DNA from 2 places in the uncultured Phyllobacterium sp. genome. Region 1 is predicted to be linked to the other one. Evidence: predicted binding sites of a transcription regulator. Region 1 holds the regulator's gene; the other holds the start of a gene.
The links. Region 1 encodes PhoB, which activates phosphate uptake and scavenging genes when phosphate is short. Its sites were predicted from a motif close to TGTCATNNANCTGTCAT; they were not measured.

Region 1 (7,982 bases):
GAACGTACATCCGGCGCTATCATCGTGCTGCTTCTGTTTCTTGCAGTCATGAACATTGGAGCCATCATTCTGCGTCGCCGCTTCGAGCGGCGCTGGTAGGTAAAACGGGAGCGAACAATGAATCTGATGACAGAACGATCTCTCGAAAAAGCGGTAAACGACAAAATGAGTGCACAGGTCAGTACGATCAAAATGCAGGGCAAGGATGTCACCGTTCACTACGGTGAAAAACAGGCCCTGTTCGGTGTCAGCCTCGACGTGCCTGAGAAGATGGTGACGGCACTGATCGGCCCGTCCGGTTGCGGCAAGTCGACCTTCCTGCGCTCGCTCAACCGCATGAACGACACGATCGAAGGCTGCAAGATCGGCGGCAAGATCACGCTCGATGACGAGGATATCTACAATCCGAAGATCGACGTGGTCGAGCTGCGCGCCCGGGTCGGCATGGTTTTCCAGAAACCCAATCCGTTCCCGAAGTCCATTTTCGAGAACGTGGCCTATGGCCCGCGCATCCATGGTCTGGCCAAGAACCGGCACGAGCTGGAGGAAATCGTCGAGAAGAGCCTGCGCCGCGCCAGCCTGTTCGACGAAGTGAAGGACCGCCTGCATGAAGCCGGTACCGGTCTTTCCGGCGGCCAGCAGCAGCGCCTGTGCATCGCCCGCGCCATTGCCGTCAGCCCGGAAGTCATCCTGATGGACGAACCCTGCTCGGCGCTCGATCCGATTGCCACGGCAAAGGTCGAGGAACTGATCGACGAACTGCGCCAGAACTACACCATCGTCATCGTCACCCATTCGATGCAGCAGGCGGCCCGCGTTTCGCAGCGCACCGCCATGTTCCATCTCGGAAACCTCGTCGAGGTGGGCGATACGGAAATGATGTTCACCAATCCGACGGAAAAGCGCACGCAGGACTACATCACCGGACGCTTCGGCTAATCACGGGAAACAGGGATAAGAATATGACCGAGTCGCAGCATACCGTCCGTTCCTATGACGACGAACTGAAGTTCCTGACGCACAAGATCGCCGAAATGGGCGGCCATGCCGAGCGCATGGTCGAACAGGCCGTCACCGCCATGGTGAACTCCGACAATGCGCTGGCCCAGCGCGTCATTTCGGACGATCTCATCCTCGATGCCGGACAGCGCGAGATCGACGAGAAGGCCATCACCATCATCGGCAAGCGCCAGCCCATGGCGATCGACCTGCGTGAAATCATCGGCGCCATCCGCATATCCTCCGACCTCGAACGGGTCGGTGACCTCGGCAAGAACATCGCCAAGCGCGTCGTCGCCGTCACCGATACGCGCCAGACGCTTTCGGTCTATCGCGGCCTGCAGACCATCGCGGAACTTGCCCTGACGCAGCTCAAGGACGTGCTCGACGCCTATGCGACACGCTCCGTGCAGCAGGTCAACATCGTGCGCGAGCGCGATGACGAAATCGATGCGCTGTACACCTCGCTGTTCCGCGAACTCCTGACCTATATGATGGAAGACCCGCGCAACATTTCCGCCTGCACGCACCTTCTCTTCTGCGCCAAGAATATCGAGCGCATCGGAGACCATGCGACGAACATTGCTGAAACGGTCTACTACATCGTGACGGGTGCCCAGCTTCCGGCCGAACGGCCCAAGGAAGACCAGACCCACAGCATCATCGTCGATGAAGCCAGACAGCCTTAAACAGAATCAGGATTCCAGCAATGGCGATAGCTCCCAAAATCACTGTTGTCGAAGACGAGGAAGCGCTCAGCGTCCTTCTCCGGTACAATCTTGAAGCCGAAGGCTATGTCGTCGAGACAATCGCACGCGGTGACGAGGCGGAAATTGCGCTGCGTGAAAAAGTGCCGGATCTGCTCATTCTCGACTGGATGCTGCCGGGCCTTTCCGGCATCGAACTCTGCCGCCGCCTGCGGGCGCGGCGCGAGACCGAAATCCTGCCGATCATCATGCTGACGGCGCGCGGCGAAGAGAGCGAGCGGGTGCGCGGCCTTGCCACCGGCGCCGATGACTACATGGTCAAGCCGTTCTCGACCCCGGAACTGCTTGCCCGCATCAAGGCCATGCTGCGCCGGGTCAATCCGAGCCTGCTGTCGCATGTGCTCAGCTTCGGCGATCTGAAGCTCGACCGCGAGCAGCACCGCGTGTTCCGCAAGGAACGGGAGCTGAAGCTCGGCCCCACCGAATTCCGCCTGCTGGAATTCCTGATGCAGTCCCCCGGCCGGGTGTTCTCGCGCGGCCAGCTCCTGGACAATGTCTGGGGCGCCGACATCTATGTGGACGACCGTACCGTCGACGTGCATGTCGGACGGCTGCGCAAGGCCATCAATATCGGCCGCTCGATCGATCCGATCCGCACCGTGCGCGGTGCGGGGTATTCGTTCGGGTAATCAGTGCCTGCGCGAGAGTTCGCGCGTCGCCCCTTCGATGCCCGCCAGGGTCATGGGATACATGCGATGCGCGAAAATCTTGCGGATCATCGCCGTCGAGGCGGTGTAGTTCCAGTACTGTTCCTTTGACGGATTGAGCCAGGCGGCGTTCTTCCAGTGGTCGAGCACCCGGCCGAGCCAGACCGCGCCGGCTTCTTCATTCCAGTGTTCGACCGACCCGCCCGCATGGGAAACCTCGTAGGGCGCCATGGCGGCATCCCCGACAAAGATGACCTTGTAGTCCGGTCCGTACTTATGGATGAGATCGAGCGTCGGTATCCGTTCCGCATGGCGGCGGCGGTTGTCCTTCCACACGCCCTCGTAGAGGCAATTGTGGAAGTAGAAATATTCCATGTGCTTGAATTCGGAGCGGACGGCGGAGAACAGTTCCTCGGCGATCCGGATATGCTCGTCCATGGAGCCGCCCACATCGAAGAACATCAGCAGCTTGACATGATTGCGCCGTTCGGGCCGCGTCTGCACGTCGAGATAGCCGTGTTCGGCGGTTGACCTGATGGTGCCGGAAAGGTCGAGCTCGTCATCGGCGCCTTCGCGCACCCAGCGGCGCAGCCGTTTCAGAGCAACCTTGATGTTGCGGGTGCCAAGCTCGACACTATCGTCAAAATTCCTGAATTCACGCTTGTCCCAGACCTTGACCGCCCGGCCGTGCCTGCCTTCGTCCTGGCCGATGCGCACGCCTTCCGGATTGTAGCCATAGGCACCGAAGGGCGACGTTCCGGCCGTGCCGATCCATTTCGAGCCGCCCTGATGCCGGCCCTTCTGCTCCTCAAGCCGCTGGCGCAGGGTTTCCATCAGCTTGTCGAAACCGCCCAGCGCCTCGATCAGCTTCTTCTCTTCTTCCGTGAGGTGCTTTTCGGCGAGCCGGCGCAACCATTCCTCGGGCAGATTGGCAATGTCGACACCGCTCTCGCCGCCGAGCAGTTCCAGCCCCTTGAACACGTGACCGAAGACCTGATCGAAGCGGTCGAGATGGCGCTCGTCCTTCACCAGGGCGGAACGGGCGAGATAGTAGAACCCTTCCACATCATAGGTCACCAGCCCCGCATCCAGCCCCTCAAGCAGCGTCAGATATTCCCGCAGGGATACGGGAATTTTGGCGGCCTTGAGCTCGAGGAAGAAGGGGAGGAACATTGTGGGACCCTTTTACTGCATGCGATGAACGATGCCGGTTCTCTCGATGGGGCGGATGGTGAGCGCCATTTATCCCTGCCTCCTTGCCATGAAAGCCAGCCGCTCGAACAGATGCACGTCCTGCTCGTTCTTGAGCAGGGCGCCGTGCAGTTTCGGCAAGGCGTTCTTCGGGTCGGCGCGCAAATCTTCCGGGGCGATGTCGTCGGTGACCAGCAGGCGGATCCAGTCTAGTGCTTCGGAGGTCGACGGCTTCTTCTTCAGGCCGGGCACATCGCGGATCTCGTAAAACTGGGTGAGGGCGGCGCGCACGAGGTTCTGCTTGATGCCGGGATAGTGCACTTCGACGATCCGGGTCAGCGTCTCGACATCCGGGAAGCGGATATAGTGGAAGAAGCAGCGGCGCAGAAAGGCGTCGGGCAGTTCCTTCTCGTTGTTGGAGGTGATGATGACGATCGGCCGGTGTATGGCGCGGATCGTTTCGCCTGTTTCGTAGACGTGGAATTCGTTGCGGTCGAGCTCCTGCAGGAGATCGTTGGGAAACTCGATATCCGCCTTGTCGATCTCGTCGATCAGCAGCACGACTTTCCTGTCGGTCGTGAAGGCATGCCACAGCTTGCCGGGCTTTATGTAATTGGCGATGTCGTTGAACTTGGCATCGCCGAGCTGCGAATCGCGCAGGCGGCTGACGGCATCATATTCGTAGAGGCCCTGCTGCGCCTTGGTGGTGGATTTGACGTTCCATTCGACCAGTTCCAGATCGAGCGCCGCCGCGATCTGCCGGGCAAGCTCGGTCTTGCCGGTGCCGGGTTCGCCCTTGACCAGCAGTGGCCGTTCAAGTGCAATCGCCGCATTGACCGCCACCATCAAGTCCTTGTCGGCCACATAGGCCGCTGTACCTTCAAACCGCATCGCATTCCCTTTCGTGATGGACAAAGATTAAGGGGCGTGCCGGAGGAGGGCAAGAGCCGTCCGGGAATGCGGCGATATGGTTTTCCCGTTGCCACGCCCGCTTTCGCGTCTGGCTGTTGAAAGGTGGGAAAGACGGGCGGTCCCTGGAACGCGGGTCTTGGGGTATGTGGTATGCGATGCTTGCGATCCAAGGACCACCCGCCCCGGCGTTTTTGAGGGTTTTTGCCCAATGCGCAACCATTGAACCAAACCTCCCCGGCCGCACAGGTTTTCCTCCCTGTGAAGCCGAAGCGCCGATCCTTTCCCGACTTTCGAAAGTTTCCGGAAGCATTCCCGCCGGAAAGGACAGGGATGAGAATAACGTGGGTTGGGATGTGTTGGATAAGTTGGTGGTGAATTTCTCATAAAACAACAGCTTGGCTGTTCCAACCCCCCTCTGTCCTGCCGGACATCTCCCCCACAAGGGGGGAGATCAGCTGTCACGATTGTTTCAGCCAATCTTCAACATTGCAGAATAAGCAGAGCCGCTAATGCCAGTGCAATCTCCCCCCCTTGTGGGGGAGATGGGCGGCAGCCCAGAGGGGGGTGTTCCACGCATCCACAATGATTATGCGACAAAGATTGTGCGGGGAGGGAAAATCGTTTGCCGCGCACTGGTGCAATGCCTGCATCCGTCCTATATTCGGATCGGCGTTCTGCGCTTCTCGACAGGAGAGACATATTCCCCGGGGCCTTAATGATCCCTTAGGGAGCTGTCCCTGAGGAGGCCCGTGGGCTTCTTCACACGGCACCCACCTACTTTGTAGGTTCCCGGGATCGACTTCTCCATCGGTTGTGTGGACGCCACTTTTGTTTCATCCCGAGCCGGTTCGCGTGCCGGCGCCCCATGAAATCAAGCCTGTGCAGCACCACTCCCCCATCAAAGAGCTGAAGAAGAAACTGCGCCTGGAGGCCCTTGGCCGCCGCGATGCGCTGACGACGGAATTCCGCGTCGAAGCCTCGATGCGCATTGCCGATTTCGGCTTGGCGGCGCTTGCCGTCGATCCGGGCACCATTGTTTCGGGCTTCTGGCCGATCCGCTCGGAGGTGGATCTGCGCCCGCTGCTTTTCGGCCTGCGCGAGCGCGGTGCACGGCTTTGCCTGCCTGCCATCATCGACAAGCAGACGATCCTCTTCCGTGAACTGGTGCGCGGCGCGCCGATGATCGATACGGGCTTCGGCACGGCGGGGCCGCCGCACGACGCTGCCGTGCTTGATCCATCCTTCATGCTGGTGCCGCTGGCGGCCTTCGATGTCAGGGGGCACCGCATCGGCTATGGTGCGGGCTACTATGACCGGGCCATCGCGCATCTGCAGATCAAGGGCGTGAACCCGCGCCTGATCGGCGTGGCGTTTGACTGCCAGCAGGTTGAAACCGTACCCGATGAGCCGCATGATGTGCCGCTGGAGGCGATCCTGACGGAAAGCGGGTTGCGCCGCTTCGGCTAGACAGATAAATCGATCATTTCAGGCCCCGGCAAGGACCGGGCTCTCTTTCAGGATGTGCGCGTGAGATTACTGTTTCTTGGGGATATGGTGGGGCGTTCGGGCCGGACGGCGGTCTATGAGCAATTGCCGGGACTGATATCCGACCTGAAGCTCGATTTCGTCATCGTCAACGGCGAGAACGCGGCGGGTGGCTTCGGCATCACCGAGGAAATCTTTCACGACACGATCAATGCCGGGGCCGACGTGGTCACGACAGGCAATCACGTCTGGGACCAGCGGGAAGCGCTGGTTTTCGCCTCACGCGAACAGCGGTTCCTGCGCCCGGCGAATTTCCCGCTCGGCACGGCCGGCAAGGGCTCCGGTGTGTTTCTCGCCAAGAACGGCGCGCGCGTGCTTGTGTCCAACATCATGGGCCGTGTCTTCATGCATCCGGACCTGCATGACCCCTTCACCATCGGCGAGGAGATTCTCGCCGCCTGTCCGCTCGGCGAACAGGCCGATGCCGTGGTGTTCGATTTCCATGCGGAAGCCACCAGCGAAAAGCAGTGTTTTGGCCATTTCGTCGACGGCCGCGCCAGCCTCGTCGTCGGTACGCACACCCACGTGCCGACCGCCGATGCGCAGATCCTCAATGGCGGCACCGCCTATATGTCCGATGCCGGCATGTGCGGCGATTACGATTCATCGCTCGGCATGGACAAGGAAGAACCGCTGAACCGCTTTCTGTCGAAGGTGCCGAAAGGCCGGTTTGAAGCCGCCAGCGGCAAGGCGACGATCTGCGGCGTCGGCGTCGATATTTCCGACCGCACCGGACTTGCCGAAAGGATTTCTCCCCTGCGCATTGGCCCGCGGCTGGAGGAAACCATTCCCGCCTTCTGGAAATAGCTCGATACAACCCGGCGCAACCAATCACGCCCGATTCTGTAACACTCGTTTGAGGATAGACCTTCCATGACCCAGACCGCATTTCCCACCGCTTTCGTCCCGCTGAGGCTGGCGGACCGCTCCATTGCCTTCAAGGCTCTGGCCGTTCTGATCGGCACGGCCTTCCTTGCCGTCAGCTCGTGGATCGAAGTGCCGATGTTTCCGGTGCCTGTCACCATGCAGACATTTGCCGTGACGATGGTCGGCGCGCTTTACGGCTGGCGTCTGGGCGGCCTGACCGTGCTTGCCTGGCTGGGTGAAGCGATGATCGGCATGCCGGTTCTGGCCGGCGGCGCCGGCGGGTTCCTTTATTTCGCCGGACCGACTGCCGGTTACCTCGCCGCCTTCCCGGTCGTTGCCGCCGCCGTCGGCTTCCTGGCGGAACGCGGCCTGACGCGCAACCCGTTCGTATCGGCTGCGGTCATGCTGTTCGGCAACCTGCTTTGCCTCGCCCTCGGCGCCTCGTGGCTGGCGCATCTCTTCGGTTTCGAAGCGGCCTGGGCTTCCGGCGTTGCGCCGTTCCTGATCGGTGCCGTGCTGAAGTCGGCCCTGGCTGCTGCTGCGATCGAAATGCTCCGCCGTTCGGGCATCGCAGCGCGCCTGTTTTGACCATCCGCCAGCGTGCACATCACTTTCTGTGCACGCTGATCTCCATCGGCAAAGGCCATACACCGGCCTTTGCCGGCAATGACGATAAAATCATCGTGCGGCTGTTTCCAAAGCCGGCTATGGCGATATGCGGCTGCAACTTCCCCCATTGTGATCGCGCGGGTGCTGGACGAGACGCCGGTTTTTACCTATAAGGGCGCCATTCCAGACGCCTGTTTCCGCCTGAACTGCCTGCAGACTTGGTTCGCAGGCTTCCGAGGGAAACGGCAGAACCATATCTAAGCACGCAGGGGTGCCATGGCAGGCCATTCACAGTTTAAAAACATCATGCACCGCAAAGGGCGTCAGGACGCCGTTCGGTCGAAGATTTTCTCCAAGCTCGGACGCGAAATCACCGTGGCCGCCAAGCAGGGTCTGCCGGACCCGGCGATGAACCCGCGTCTGCGCCTCGCAGTGCAGAACGCGC
Region 2 (7,982 bases), on a different contig from region 1:
GCTCGTCCAATCCGGATGCCTTGTCGTTGCGTTGCTCGGTACGGGTTACCACCACTCGCCTCTCCTCGTTGCGATAATTAATGCCAAAAAAATACCACTTGTCCAGAGGTTCTTAAAAAAATCATGCACTGTTTTTCATACAAGTTAAATTATTCAATAAAATCAGTGTGATGAATAAAAGTGGAAAAAACCTGGAATTAACGCTTGGCTATTGGTATTTTATTGGTATTCTATTTTCGGAGGGCAATGAGTGTGACATATCTCCTGGGAATTGATGGTGGTGGAACGGGCTGCAGGGCGGCCGTGGCCGATATGACAGGCCATGTTCTGGGCATCGGCAAAAGCGGTTCGGCCAACATCATGACCGACATGGAAAACGCGCGCCTGAATATTCTCGGCGCGACAAATGCAGCCTTTGCCGAAGCCGGGATCGATGCCGCAATGATTCCCGCGACCGCGGCGGTTCTTGGGCTCGCTGGCGCCATGGTCGGCGGCAATGGCGAGAAGCTGCGGACGACCCTGCCCTTTCAGCATTCCCTGGGGACATCCGCTGGCACGATCGCCCTGCAGGGTGCGCTCGGCGACAATGACGGAACCGTGGTCATCATCGGCACAGGCACCCTGTTCGTCACACGCGAAGGCGATGACATCCGGTTTGCCGGCGGCTGGGGCTTCAAGGTGGGGGATCTTGGCGGCGGCGCGCGAACCGGCCGCGATCTCCTGGAAGAGGCCCTGCTGGCCCATGACCGGTTTCACCCTTCGTCACCCCTGACAGAGGCCGTCCTCCAACGCTTTGAAAACAATCCCCACCGGATCGTCGAGTTTGCCCACGCGGCGCGCCCCAGCGATTTCGGTACGCTTACGCCGCTGGTTTTTGAATATGCTGCCCGCAACGATGCCGTGGCGCTGGCGATTGTGAACAGGGCGGCGGCACAGATCGAAGAGGGGCTCGATGCCATCATGCCACCCCAACAGGAACGCCTGTCATTGATCGGCGGACTGGGGCCATTGTTCGAACAGCGTCTTTCGCCCCCGTACCGGGCAAAGCTGCAAAAGCCGCTGCATGACGCGCTGACGGGCGCGGTGCAACTGGCGGTGAAAAACTTCGCGCCGGCGCGCAAGGAGGCCGTGCATGGCTGATGGATTGATCGATATCCTGCCGTCCCTGAACGACGGTTCCGCCAGCGGCGGCCCGCTCTACGTCAAGCTGCAGCGGCTGATCGAAACGGCTGTCCGCGACGGCATGCTGCAGCCGGGCGATGCCTTGCCGCCCGAACGGGAACTTGCCACCATCGCCGATATTTCGCGTGTCACCGTGCGCAAGGCGGTTCAGGGGCTGGTCAACACCGGCCTGCTCGTGCAGCGGCATGGCTCCGGCACCTTTGTCGCCCCCCGTTCGGAACGGGTCGAGCAATCGCTGTCACACCTGACCTCGTTCACCGAGGACATGGCGCGGCGCGGCATGATCGTGCGTTCCACGTGGCTCGATCGCGGCATCTATCCGCCCTCGCCGGAAGAAATGGTCACGCTCGGTCTTTCCTCCGGCGAGAAAGTTGCCCGCATCAGCCGCTTGCGCGTTGCCAATGACACGCCCATGGCGATTGAACGCGCCGCCCTGTCCATTCAGGTGCTGCCCAATCCGGAACTGGTCACGCTGTCGCTCTATGCGGTGCTGGCGGAGGGCGGCAATCGCCCGGCCCGCGCCATTCAGCGCATTTCGGCGGCAATCCTGAAGGAGGCCGATGCCAAATTGCTCGAGGTGCCCGCGGGTTCCGCCAGCCTCAACATCGAGCGCATATCCTATCTCGAATCGGGAAAAGTGATCGAATTTACCCGGTCGATCTATCGGGCGGATGCCTATGAATTTGTCGCGGAGCTGAAGCTCGGCGACTCCTCGGAAATTTCAGGAGCAGTACTTTGACCACCAACGGAACTCTCATGCGCGAAGAAATTCGCTCCATCCCGGATGTAACCGCGCGGTTTCTCGATGCTTCCCGCGATACGCTGGCCAATGCCGGAGCAAGACTGCGCGAGAAGAACCCGCCCTTCCTGGCCTCCATTGCCCGCGGTTCATCGGACCATGTGACAGCCTATCTGAAATACGCAACGGAACTGACCGCAGGCATTCCCGTCGCCTCGCTCGGACCGTCCGTCGCCTCGATCTATGGCATCACCCTGAAACTCGAGAGCGCCGCAACGCTCTCCATTTCCCAGTCCGGCAAGAGCCCCGACATTGTCAGCATGACCAAGGCGGCACGCGAAAGCGGCGCGCTGACCCTTGCCATCACCAATGAAATCAATTCCGATCTCGCCTATGCCAGCGATCTCGCCATCGATATCCTGGCGGGACAGGAACGCAGCGTCGCCGCCACCAAGACCTTTGTCAGCTCGGCGGTCGCCGGGCTCGCCATGATCGGCCACTGGACGCAGAACAAAGAACTGCTTGCCGCCATCGATGAACTGCCCAAGGCCCTTGCAGCCGCCATCCGCTGCGACTGGTCGCCGTTCGGCGCCGCCATGAAGGGCGAGAACTCGCTTTTCGTGCTTGGACGCGGACCATCCCTTGCCATTGCCAACGAAGTGGCGCTGAAATTCAAGGAAACCAGCGCCATGCACGCGGAATCCTACAGCGCCGCCGAAGTCATGCACGGACCCAAGGCCATCGTCGGCAAGGATTTCCCCGTATTGGTGCTTGCAGCGCGCGATGCGGCTGAGGATTCAATCGTGCAGGCTGCCGATCGCCTTGCCGAGCAGGAAGCCGCTGTCTTCCTGACATCGGCGAAGCCATCGAAAGCCACCGCATTGCCGTTCATCGCGACGTCGCACCCATTGACGGACCCGCTCACTCTGCTGGTATCATTCTATGCTTTCGTGGAAGATTTCGCCCGCAGCCGCGGATTGAATCCGGACGAGCCACCGCATTTGAGAAAAGTGACTGAAACAATATGAGCACTGTCTATGCACTGACCGGCGCCGACATTTTTGACGGCGAAACCTGGCATGCCGGTTCGGCAATTCTCGTCGATGCGGGCGCCATCACCGGTATCGTTGCCCAGGCGGACATCCCTGCGGATGTTCGCCGGGTCACGCTCAACGGCGGCAAGCTTGTCCCCGGTTTCATCGACGTGCAGGTGAATGGCGGCGGCGGCGTTCTCCTGAATGACGGCCCGAGTGTCGAGGCGATCAGGACCATCTGCCAGGCGCATTTCGCCTTCGGCACGACGGCCCTCCTGCCAACCCTGATCACCGACACCCCCGCCATCACCAATGCGGCGATTGCCGCCGGCAAGGCGGCGGCGCTGGAAAAAGTCACCGGATTTATCGGCCTGCATCTCGAAGGGCCGCACCTTTCCGTCTCGCACAAGGGCACGCACGATCCCGCGCTTATCCGCCCGATGGAGGACAGCGATCTTGTGGCGATCGTGGAAGCCGTGCAGGCACTGCCGGTACTGCTCACCACTGTCGCCCCGGAGACCGTTCCCGTCGACAAGATCAAGGCCATGGTCGATGCGGGCGTCATCGTCAGCATCGGCCATAGCGGCGCAACTTATGAAATGGCTGTCGCGGCCAAGGATGCCGGCGCGTCCATGGCAACCCATCTTTTCAATGCCATGAGCCAGCTCGGAAACCGCAGCCCCGGCGTTGTCGGCGCCATCCTTGAAACCGGCGAACTGTCGGCAGGGCTGATTGCCGACGGTTTCCACGTCAGCAAGGCCTCGATGGCGATTGCCCTGCGTGCCAAGCAGGGTCCGGCCAGGATTTTTCTCGTGACCGACGCCATGTCGACCATCGGCACGGATATCACCACCTTCACGCTGAACGGACGGACGATCCGGCGGCATGACGGCCGCCTGACGCTCGAAGACGGCACGCTGGCGGGAGCCGATCTCGACATGATTTCTGCAGTCCGCTTCGTCCATCGCGAGCTTGGACTTGACCTGGAGGAAGCCCTGCGGATGGCCTCGCTCTATCCCGCCGAGAGCATCCGGATCGATCATCGCTACGGGCGCATTGGCACCGGATATGTCGCCAATATCGTGCATCTCGATGATGCGCTTGACGTCGATCACGTCTGGATCGACGGCGATCTGCATTACGCCCGAAACCCGAGTTGACGGCCTTCTCCGATTGACGATACTTGCCCTCTTTGGACAATCGGAGATGTGAAATGGCTGGGGATGCGCTTGTCGTTATCGATGTGCAGAACGATTTTTGCCCGGGCGGCACACTGGCCGTGGATGGCGGAAGCGAAATCGTCCCGATCATCAACAAACTGATCATCCGGTTCGATCACGTCATCCTGACGCAGGACTGGCACCCGGCCGGCCATTCGAGCTTCGCTTTTTCCCATCCCGGCAAGGCGCCCTTCGACACGGTGAAAATGCCCTACGGCGACCAGACACTGTGGCCGGACCATTGCATTCAGGGCACGCCGGGCGCCGATTTCCATGCGGATCTGCAGTGGACCAAGGCCGAACTGATCATCCGCAAGGGCTTCCGTCCCCACATCGACAGCTACTCGGCGTTTTTCGAGAACGACCGCAAGACCCCGACCGGCCTTGCCGGCTACCTGCGCGAGCGCGGCATCACCAATGTGACCTTTGTCGGTCTGGCGACAGACTATTGCGTCGCCTACTCCGCGCTGGATGCGGTGGCGCACGGTTTTACCGCCGATGTGCTGCTCGATGCCTGCCGCGCCATCGACATGGGCGGGTCACTGGCCGCCATGGTCGCGAATATGCGCAAGGCCGGCGTTACCCTCATCTGACCGGCGCAAAAGTGAACAGCTGAGCATTTTTTCCACAGGCGTTAACCCAGACATTCGACCAAAGTCATAAAACTGTTGTTTCTCTGTCACATAATGAGGATAGTGCCCATAAGCGCATCCAATAAGCGTGTTCCTAACGACGCCTCATTATGGGAGACATACATGACATTTCGCGGCACTTCGCTCAGCCTTGCGCTCGGACTTATCCTCGCATCGTCCACCTCATCCTTTGCCGTCACCGAAATCAGCTGGTGGCACGCCATGACCGGTGCCAACAACGAGGTTGTTGAAACCCTGTCGAAGGAATTCAACGAAAGCCAGAGCGACTACAAGGTCGTTCCAGTGTTCAAGGGGACCTATCCGGAAACGTTGAACGCCGGCATTGCCGCGTTCCGTGCCAAGCAGGCCCCGCATATCATGCAGGTATTCGACGCCGGAACCGGTGTCATGATGGGCGCCGAGGGCGCGATCAAACCGGTGGCCGACATTCTCTCGATGGGCGGCGCAAAGTTCGACAAGAGCCTCTATCTGCCGGGCATCGTCGCCTATTATTCCAAGCCGGACGGCACGATGCTGTCCTTCCCCTACAACAGCTCCTCGCCGATCCTTTACTACAACAAGGATATCTTCAAGAAGGCCGGGCTGGATGAAAACAACCCGCCAAAAACCTGGCCGGAAGTCTGGGAAGCCGCCAAGAAGATCAAGACCAGCGGCGCTGCCAAGTGCGGCTACACCTCGACATGGCTGACATGGATCCACACAGAAAACTTTGCCGCCTGGAACAATGTTTCCTACGGCACCAATGAAAACGGCATTGCCGGAACCGATGTCGAGCTGAAGATCAACGCGCCGATCTATGTCAAACACTTCCAGGAACTGGCCGACCTCGCCAAGGACGGCACCTTCCGTTACGGCGGACGCACATCCGAAGCCAAGCCGCTGTTCCTGTCGGGCGAATGCGGCATCTTCACCGAATCCTCCGGCGGCCTGGGCGACGTGGTCAAGTCGGGCATGAACTACGGCACCGGCCAGCTTCCCTATGACCCCGATGCCAAGGGTGCGCCGCAGAACACGACACCGGGCGGCGCCAGCCTCTGGGTGTTCGCCGGCAAGTCCGACGCGGAATACAAGGGCGTTGCCGCCTTCTTCACCTTCCTGTCGCGTACCGACATCCAGGCCCGCCTGCACCAGGTATCCGGCTATCTGCCGGTGACCCTTGCCGCCTATGAGGACACCAAGAAGTCCGGTTTCTACGACAAGAACCCTGCCCGCGAAATTCCGATCAAGCAGATGATGGGCAAGGCGCCGACGGAAAACTCCAAGGGCGTCCGCCTGCCGAACCTGCCACAGGTGCGTGATATCGAGAACGAAGAGTTCGAGAACATGCTCTCCGGCAAGCAGACGGCCCAGCAGGCCCTCGACAATGCCGTCAAGCGCGGCAATGCAGCCATCAAACAGGCGAACGGCCAGTAAGAGCCGGTTCATGAACGCCCCGTCCGCATGTCTTGCGGACGGGGCTCTTTTCAAGAGGGGCAATCATGGCATCGTCAACGCGTGTCACTTTTCCGAACAAGATCCTGCCATATCTGCTGCTGGCGCCGCAGCTTGCCATCACGATTGTCTTTTTCTACTGGCCCGCGTCGCAGGCCATCCGCCAGTCGGTGCTGCGCGAGGATCCGTTCGGCCTGTCGACCCAGTTCGTCGGCCTCGGCAATTTCAAGCGCATCCTGAGTGACCCCAACTACCTGAACTCGCTGCAGGTCACGGTCATCTTCTCCATCGCCACGGCAGTCATTGCCATGGGCTTCGCGCTGCTGTTTGCCGTCATGGCGGACAAGGTCATTCGCGGCAAAGGTGTCTACCGCACCCTGATGATCTGGCCCTACGCCGTGGCTCCGGCCATTGCCGGCATGCTCTGGCTGTTCCTGTTCAACCCCTCGATGGGCACGTTCGCCTACATGATCCGCTCCGCCGGCTACAATTGGGACCCGCTGCTCAACAGCAACCAGGCCATGCTGCTGGTGGTTGCCGCCGCCGCATGGAAGCAGATCAGCTACAATTTCCTGTTCTTCGTTGCCGGGCTGCAGTCCATTCCCAAATCGCTGATCGAAGCCGCCGCCATCGATGGTGCGGGCGAGACCAAGCGCTTCTGGACGATCATTTTCCCGCTGCTTGCTCCGACGACGTTCTTCCTGCTGGTCGTCAACACCGTCTACGCCTTCTTCGACACGTTCGGCATCATTCATGCCGTCACCGGCGGCGGCCCCGGCAAGGCCACGGAGACATTGGTCTACAAGGTTTACAATGACGGCTTCGTCAACCTGATCCTTGGCGACTCCGCGGCACAATCGGTGATCCTCATGGTCATCGTCATCGGCTTGACGGCGATCCAGTTCCGTTATGTCGAGCGCAAAGTGCATTACGGCTGAGGAGCGCAGAGATGATCCAGAACAATCCCATCGGCCGTCTCGTCGCCCACGTCATCCTGATTGTCGGCATCCTGATCGTTGCCTTCCCGATCTACTACGCTTTCATCGCCTCGACCCAGTCGCTGCAGGATATCATGCGGCCGCCGCTGTCCCTGCTGCCCGGCGGGCATTTCTGGGAAAACTACACGACGGCACTTTTCGGCGGCATTGGCCGCATCGGCGGCGTGAGTGTCGGCCGCCTGCTCATCAACAGCACGATCATGGCGCTGGCGATTGCCGTCGGCAAAATCATCATTTCGATCCTGTCGGCCTATGCCATCGTCTTCTTCCGCTTTCCCGGCCGCATGGTCTTCTTCTGGCTGATCTTCATCACCCTGATGCTGCCGGTCGAAGTCCGCATCCTGCCGACCTACAAGGTCATGGTCGATCTCGGCCTCATCGATACCTATACGGGCCTGACTGTTCCCCTCATGGCATCGGCTACCGCAACCCTCCTGTTCCGGCAGTTCTTCATGACCATACCGGGCGAGCTGGTGGAAGCGGCACGCGTCGACGGTGCAGGCCCATGGCGCTTCTTCAAGGACATCCTGCTGCCCCTGTCCAAAACCAACATCGCAGCGCTGTTCGTCATCCTCTTTATCTACGGCTGGACCCAGTATCTCTGGCCACTGCTGATGACGAACCGCAACGACATGACGACCATCGTCATCGGTCTACGCAAAATGATTTCCTTCGCCGATGCCGACACCGAATGGCATCTGGTGATGGTGACCTGCATTCTGGCC

Region 2: a site for PhoB is predicted at 4,831-4,847, ahead of ugpB (sn-glycerol-3-phosphate ABC transporter substrate-binding protein UgpB). Genes of this name have one in related genera too.

What each region holds. Positions count from the first base shown of each region.
Region 1 covers NZ_CABSQF010000063.1:526-8,507, forward strand. Annotated here, with positions in the region: partial or broken gene pstA (phosphate ABC transporter permease PstA) at 1-99, shown strand, start outside; gene pstB (phosphate ABC transporter ATP-binding protein PstB) at 166-939, shown strand; gene phoU (phosphate signaling complex protein PhoU) at 963-1,688, shown strand; gene phoB (phosphate regulon transcriptional regulator PhoB) at 1,709-2,395, shown strand; gene RDL77_RS23030 (VWA domain-containing protein) at 2,396-3,586, opposite strand; gene RDL77_RS23035 (MoxR family ATPase) at 3,656-4,495, opposite strand; RNA gene ssrS (6S RNA) at 5,185-5,341, shown strand; gene RDL77_RS23045 (5-formyltetrahydrofolate cyclo-ligase) at 5,369-5,983, shown strand; gene RDL77_RS23050 (TIGR00282 family metallophosphoesterase) at 6,044-6,868, shown strand; gene RDL77_RS23055 (biotin transporter BioY) at 6,935-7,516, shown strand; gene RDL77_RS23060 (YebC/PmpR family DNA-binding transcriptional regulator) at 7,814-7,982, shown strand, end outside.
Region 2 covers NZ_CABSQF010000032.1:28,428-36,409, forward strand. Annotated here, with positions in the region: gene RDL77_RS17890 (N-acetylmuramic acid 6-phosphate etherase) at 1-55, opposite strand, end outside; gene RDL77_RS17895 (N-acetylglucosamine kinase) at 247-1,140, shown strand; gene RDL77_RS17900 (GntR family transcriptional regulator) at 1,133-1,921, shown strand; gene RDL77_RS17905 (SIS domain-containing protein) at 1,939-2,949, shown strand; gene nagA (N-acetylglucosamine-6-phosphate deacetylase) at 2,946-4,115, shown strand; gene pncA (bifunctional nicotinamidase/pyrazinamidase) at 4,169-4,768, shown strand; gene ugpB (sn-glycerol-3-phosphate ABC transporter substrate-binding protein UgpB) at 4,931-6,241, shown strand; gene ugpA (sn-glycerol-3-phosphate ABC transporter permease UgpA) at 6,307-7,197, shown strand; gene ugpE (sn-glycerol-3-phosphate ABC transporter permease UgpE) at 7,209-7,982, shown strand, end outside.